One region of the Paenibacillus sp. SJS-P3 genome, then DNA from elsewhere that is predicted to be linked to it. Evidence: riboswitches for the same ligand, from Rfam matches in the RefSeq annotation. Region 1 holds a riboswitch; the other holds the start of a gene.
The links. Region 1 has a riboswitch for glycine ahead of gcvT (glycine cleavage system aminomethyltransferase GcvT). Riboswitches for the same ligand answer to the same signal wherever they lie in the genome.

Region 1 (3,402 bases):
TCGATCGCCGCGAGATCCTCGATGCAGCCGAAGAAGTTCGGCGACTGCACGAGCACCGCAGCAGTCTCGCCGCCAGCGACGGCGGAGCGGAGTGCTTCCAGGTCGGTGACGCCGCCTTGGAACCCGACTTCAACGAGCTCAAGCCCGAGGCCGTGGGCGCTTGTGCGCAAAATCTCGCGCGCCTCTGGATGCACGGCGCTGGAGACGACGATGCGCTTGCGGCGGGTATGGGCGGAGGCAAGAGCCGCCGCCTCGGACAAGGCGGTGGCGCCGTCGTACATGCTGGCGTTGGCGACAGCCATGCCGGTCAGCTCGCAGATGTAGGACTGGAACTCGAAGATCGCCTGCAGCTCGCCTTGGCTGATTTCCGGCTGATAAGGAGTATAAGCGGTATAGAATTCCGAGCGGGAGATCATATGGTTGATGACGACGGGAATATGGTGGTCGTAGAGACCGGCGCCAAGGAAGCTCGTCGTCGTTTCATGATCGGCGTTGCGGCCGGCCAGCTCCTTCAGATGGCGGAGGAGAGCCCATTCGTCGAGCGCGCCCGACATCGGCAGCGTGCCCTTGTAGCGGATTGATTGCGGAATATCGCGGAACAGGTCTTCCAGGGTGGCCGCGCCGATCGTCTGCAGCATTTCCTGCTGGTCCTGCTCGGTCATGGGGATGTAGCGATGCTGGGTCGTCATTAAGGGTTTGTCACTCCTTGGCTGATGCGGGCGATGCCGCGTTTCGTTTGTAGAAAGGGGTTTTGACGACAGCTGCCTTCAACCGCTTGCCGCGGATGTCGACCTCCACCTCGGTGCCGACCGCGGCATACTCGGCCTGGAGCAGCGCGAGTCCGAGATTGCGCTTCAGCGTCGGCGACTGGGTGCCCGATGTCACCTCGCCGATCAGCTGCTCTCCGGCGTAGACCTGGTAATGGGAGCGCGGGATGCCTCGCTCCAGCAGCTCGATGCCGACAAGCTTGCGGGGCACGCCGGCTTCCTTCTGCGCAGCGAGCGCGTCGCGGCCGATGAAGTCGCCTGCATCCAGCTTCACGAAAAATCCGAGTCCGGCTTCCAGAGGGGATATATCCGCAGACAGCTCCTGGCCGTACAGCGGCAGCCTCGCCTCGAAGCGCAGCGTATCGCGCGCGCCGAGACCGGCGGCCTCGAGGCCGAGCGGAGCGCCGGCTTCCATCAGCGCGCGCCACAGCTTGGCGGCGTCGGCGGCCGGCGCGTACAGCTCGAAGCCGTCCTCTCCGGTGTAGCCGGTGCGGGAGAGCAGCAGCTCGACGCCGCATACGGCCGCCTTCGGCAGGAACTCGAACGGCTTCAGCCCGCCCCAGCCGGCATCTGTGCAGCGGTCCAGTATTTCTCCTGCAAGGGGACCCTGCAGAGCGATCAGCGCCGTATCGTCGGAGCGGTCCTCCACCGTCACGTCCCCGATCAGATGCTCCCGCAGCCAATCGAGATCCTTGCCGATGTTGGAAGCGTTGACGACGAGCATGTACTGGTCCTCGCTGATCCGGTAGACGAGCAGATCGTCGACGACGCCTCCGTCCGGATAGCACATGAGCGTGTATTGGGCGGAGCCGTCTTTCAGCTTGGACACGTCGTTCGTCGTCACGCGCTGCAGGAAATCGCCGGCGAACTGGCCGGTGACGAGGAACTCGCCCATATGGGACACATCGAACAGCCCGGCACGCTGGCGGACAGCCTCATGCTCTTTCAGAATGCCGGTGAACTGAACCGGCAGATCCCAGCCGCCGAAGTCGATGCAGCGGGCTTCGCCGTATTCCTTGTAGAGGGAATGGAGCGGGGTCGTGCGCAGATTGGCCATGGTAGTCCTCCCTTTGTATGCTCGTACTCGAAAGTAAAGCCTGTTCGCTGATTGTTCATCTTCCCCTTGCAAGCATTCAACGCCCGACTGAAGGAGAAGCCCTCCTTGGCGCACTAATGAAAGGGAGAAAAGCAAAAAGGACAGCGCAGGAAAAACAACGCTTGCGCCGGTTGCAAAAAAATTCGCAGCCATGCTTAACGTGTCATCCATGCTCTGTCCTTGGTACCTGAGAGTTACCCTGCGCATTCGTCTCCGCAGGTTTCCCCTTGGGTGACGTCGGCGAAGCGGCGGGGCCGCAAGCTTCCGTTCTCTCCAGAGGCGCGTCCCGCAAAGGTCCTTCTGCCTGAGAGATTCCCCTGCCGGGCAGGGTTACTCCTTCGGCGCCGCTTCATGTACCGGCGATCTCTCCCGTTGCGTTCATCCGCATATTCAGTTACAACCAGTTTTACAGATGGGACGACCCTGTGTCAACAGAATTTCAGCTTAAAAGACATGCCGAGTGAGTTATGTTGACACAGCGCCCGTCATCGTTTACGCTTTGCGCATAGATTGCCAAACCAGGCCATGATGGGAAAGGATGAGCGTCCAGTGAGTGAGATTCGCGCAGGATTGGGCTATACGGAGGAGCATGAGTGGGCGGAAGCGGCAGGAGAGACGATTGTTCGGATCGGCATTACGGACCATGCCCAGCATCAGCTCGGTGACATCGTGTTCGTCGAGCTGCCGCAGGCTGGAGACAGCGTTGAAGCGGGACAGCCCCTCGGGACCATCGAGTCCGTCAAAACGGTGTCCGACCTGTACTCCCCCGTCAGTGGAACGGTCGTCCGCGTCAACGAAGAGCTGGGCGACTCGCCGGAGCTCGTCAACACCGATCCTTTTGCCGGCGGCTGGATGATCGAGATCGACACGGGCGCCGACGCCAAAGCGGCGGTAGCGGCGCTGCTTGACGCGGAAGCTTACGCCAAGCTGGCGGACTAGGCTCCCATGCAGCGGAGGAGGGCGCGTTGCCGCGCTCTCCTTTTGCCGCTTGCGGATGTCCATTTTCCCATGCGCGGCTCGGTAATATTGACTACAGGCATCCGGTCCGTTGACCGGATGCCTTTTTTGTGGTTTCAAGACTAGACCGATCGTTCTCATTCGGAGCCGTCATTCTCGCGATGACGAACAAGGACATCCGGCCGTTCCGGCTCGTGGAGGAATTCATGCCTGTGCTTGTGAATGGAACCGATGGAGGGGTCGGAAACTAAAAAGAGATAAATGACGGGGAGAACCTGTCTCAGGAGGGAAATCAGAATGGAAAAAACAATGGGAGCAGCCGCTGCTCCTCAAGAAGGAAATTCCTTCAAGGTTGTTCCGATCATGACCGCTCTGCTGCTTGCCGGATTCATCGGCATGTTCAGCGAAACGGCACTCAATATCGCGCTGAATGAGCTGATGAGCACGTTCAAGGTCGAGCCTGCCACGATTCAGTGGCTTACGACCGGATTTCTGCTTGTGCTCGCGATTCTCGTACCGATCTCGGGTCTGCTGCTCCAATGGTTCACGACGCGCCAGCTGTTCACCGCATCGCTCGTATTC
Region 2 (3,402 bases), 1.4 Mb from region 1:
CGCATTCCTCCTGACATGTTGAAGCGCATGATGGTACCATTCTATTCGGTTGTCCCGCTGGTATTCCAGCTGAAAAAGGATTTAATACCTATAAACCGTTCAGAGGGATTTGAAACAGGCAGCGGAAAAAGATTGGGAAAGATCAGAAAACAACGCTTGTAATCAAAAAAGGCCCCGGCAAGGGGCCTTCCGCTTTGCTAACCTTCCGTATTCCCGCCCTCATCCTCCGCTTTGCGCAGAGGGCGGCCTTTCTTGCGCAGCTCGCTCATGAGCTTCTTGCCGGTCGGTGTCTGCGCCAGCCCGCCGCCCGCAGTCTCTCGGTGCTTCTCCGGCATTGCAGCGCCGACCTCCAGCATCACCTGCACGACCTCGTCGGAAGGAATGACGCTCCGCACGCCGGCAAGCGCCATATCGGCAGCCGCAAGCGCCGTGACGGCGCCGAAGCCGTTGCGCACGATGCACGGAATCTCCACCAGCCCGCCGACGGGATCGCAGATTAGGCCCAGCGAGTTCTTCAGTGCGAGCCCGACCGCGTGTACAGCCTGGTCCGGCGTGCCGCCGCGCAGCTCCGCAAGCGCTCCGGCGGCCATGCCGATCGCGGAGCCGACCTCCGCCTGGCAGCCGCCCTCCGCTCCGGATACGAAGGAGTTGTTCGCGATGACATAACCGATCGCCCCGGCCGCGAACAGGCCGTAGGTCATCTCGTCTTCGCTCCAGCCGAAGCGCTCCTGCGTGCTGACAAATACGCCGGGAATAATGCCGCAGGAGCCTGCCGTCGGCGTCGCCACGATGCGGCCCATGGAAGCATTCACCTCCGACACGGCCAGCGCATACGCCATGGCGCGCCCCGCATCGCCGCCGAGGCTCGGCTCCCCGGCCGCGTTGTAAGCCGCGACCCGCTGGGCGTCGAGCCCGGTCAGGCCGCTGCGGGATGTCGTGTCCCGCGTCAGGCCGTTATGGACGGCTTCCTTCATGATGCCGTAATAGTCCTTCATCGCCGTGAATTCCACCTCGGGCTCGCGGCCCGATTCGCGCGACTGCTGCTCCAGCATGAGACGGCCGATGCTCAGGCCGCTTTCGCTGCAGCGCTCACTCAGTTCCTTCAGCGTCCGGAAGTTCATCGTCGTTCCCCCTGTCATCGTTCAAATCCATATAATCCGTCTGAAGCACATGCGGCATTCGGCCGATCCGCTCCATCAGACCCGCTTGCACCGGAGCGTCCAGCTCCACCACGGCCAGCGCCTCCCCCTGGCGCTCCATGCGGCTGAGCGACAGCCCGCCGATGTTGAGCCCTTCCTCCTGCAGCGCCGCGGAGAGCGCCGCGATGACGCCCGGCTGGTCCCGGTGCCGGATGAGCAGCGTCGGGTACGAGCAGCTGAATTTCACCGCGAAGCCGTTCACCTCCACGACCTCCACGTTGCCTCCACCGATCGAAGTGCCGAGCAGAGACAGCTCGCGGCTTCCGTCCGCAGCGGTCAGATCGAGCCGGACCGTGTTGGGATGGGGGAACAGCCCTTTCCCCTCCTGGAACACCAGGTCCATTCCCGCTTCCTCGGCCAGCTCCACCGAATCGGGCAGGCGCGGGTCATCCGTATGAAAGCCCATGAGTCCGCCTGTGACGGCTGTATCCGTGCCATGTCCTTGATAGGTGGCCGCGAAGGAGCCGTAGAAGGAAATTTTCGCTTTCTGCGGCATTTCGCCCAGCAGCCTGCGCCCCGCAAGCCCGATTCGCGCCGCCCCCGCCGTATGGGAGCTGGAAGGTCCGACCATGGCCGGACCGATAATGGAAAACACGTCTTTGAACCGCACAGCAAATTCTCCTTCGTCTTGAGTTGTTGTAGAGGCCGAAAAAAGGGACAGAGCAGAAGAATGCGCCGAAAGAAGGGCGTGCCGCCCGTTCCCAGCGATTCTTCCGCTCTGTCCTTTGTACCTGAGAGTTGCCTCGCTTCCCGCTTCGCGAGTTTCCCCTTGGGTGATTCCATGCGCGCCTGTGCGCGGCCACGGAATTCTCTCCAGAGATGCGTCCGGCAAAGGTCCTTTTGCCTGAGAGATTCACCCTGTCCCCAGGGCTTACTCCTTCGGCGCCGCCCCATGTTACAGGTAGTCTCTCCCGCTGCCTTCATCCGCTCTATTCAATTAAGGATTTCGTCAGATTGCAAACGTTATCTACATTCATTATATGCAGGAGCGCGGCCATCTTCAACCCGCAGTCCGCGGGCAGGATGACTGGAGGCGGCGAATACGCGAAAAGGCAGTCATGGCGCTGCACGGGACGGGCTATGAGTGCATGGCGTACGAGGCCGGCTCTGCGGGCCGGCTGTGTGAATTCATGGTGCCGGGGTTTCGGGGCAGATTGGACGATGCTGGTGCATGGTGCCGGGGTTCGGGGGCAGATTGTACGATGCTGGCTGCTTGGTGCCGGAGGTCGGGGGCAGATTGGGCGATGCTGGTGCATGGTGCCGGGATTCGGGGCAGATTGTACGATGCTGGCGTTCGCGGGAAGATTGTGCGATGCTGGCTGCATGGTGCCGGGGTTCGGGACAGATTGTAAGATGCTGGCTGCATGGTGCCGGGGTTCGGGGGCAGACTGCACGATGCTGGCTGCATGGTGCCGGGGTTCGGGACAGATTGTACGATGCTGGCTGCATGATGCCGGGGGTCGGGACAGATTGGACGATGCTGGTGCATGGTGCCGGGGTTCGGGGGCGGATTGGGCGATGCTGGGCATGGTGCCGGGGGTCGAGGCAGACTGTTTACGATGCTGGGCATGGTGCCGGGGGTCGGGGCAGATTGTTTACGATGCTGGGCATGGTGCCGGGGTGTGCCGACTGTCATTCAAAACCAAAACTTCTCTCGTATCGGACATACGATCCGCTATTTCAGCGTAAATCTCCGTTCAAAAAAATTTAACGGACATTGGATCCCTTATTTTTGTGATAACCACTCAAAACGGGCTGTTTTACCCCAAATAGCGGAACCTATGTCCGATAACTCGGCGAAATCGATGAAAATCCCTAAATAACAGATCGTATGTCCGATACGTCGTCTAATGACACCCGAATTCCCACCCCAGCAACAATTTGCCGCACAAAGCGTTCCTGCATGAGGCTCAAACCTAAGCCAAGACCACGCTCAAGACCAAGACCAAGACCAAGACCAAGATCAAGACCACGACCACGACCACGACCACGACCACGACCACGACCAAGCTTAAATCTAAATCTAAATCTAAATCTAAATAAAGCCTATACACAGCATGAACAGGCCGAAACCTCCTCAGGTTCCGGCCTCCTGCGTGCTTATGCCTTTTTTACCGGCCGCTTTTTCAGCCCGATCAAGGTTTTTGTCGCTATCCCAATCCGGCAAATGCAGCGGCTACAACTAGCTGAACTATGTCCCACA

Region 2: linked by a shared signal. The riboswitch ahead of sdaAB (L-serine ammonia-lyase, iron-sulfur-dependent subunit beta) and the one ahead of gcvT (glycine cleavage system aminomethyltransferase GcvT) in region 1 are both predicted to bind glycine.

What each region holds. Positions count from the first base shown of each region.
Region 1 covers NZ_CM160043.1:4,041,710-4,045,111, reverse strand. The annotation lists gene gcvPA (aminomethyl-transferring glycine dehydrogenase subunit GcvPA) at 1-689, opposite strand, end outside; gene gcvT (glycine cleavage system aminomethyltransferase GcvT) at 700-1,824, opposite strand; glycine riboswitch at 2,036-2,142, opposite strand; glycine riboswitch at 2,146-2,245, opposite strand; gene gcvH (glycine cleavage system protein GcvH) at 2,413-2,802, shown strand; gene AC06G8_RS18595 (hypothetical protein) at 2,931-3,071, shown strand; partial or broken gene AC06G8_RS18590 (DHA2 family efflux MFS transporter permease subunit) at 3,130-3,402, shown strand, end outside.
Region 2 covers NZ_CM160043.1:471,250-474,651, reverse strand. The annotation lists gene sdaAA (L-serine ammonia-lyase, iron-sulfur-dependent, subunit alpha) at 198-1,121, opposite strand; gene sdaAB (L-serine ammonia-lyase, iron-sulfur-dependent subunit beta) at 1,090-1,809, opposite strand; glycine riboswitch at 1,908-2,021, opposite strand; glycine riboswitch at 2,022-2,123, opposite strand.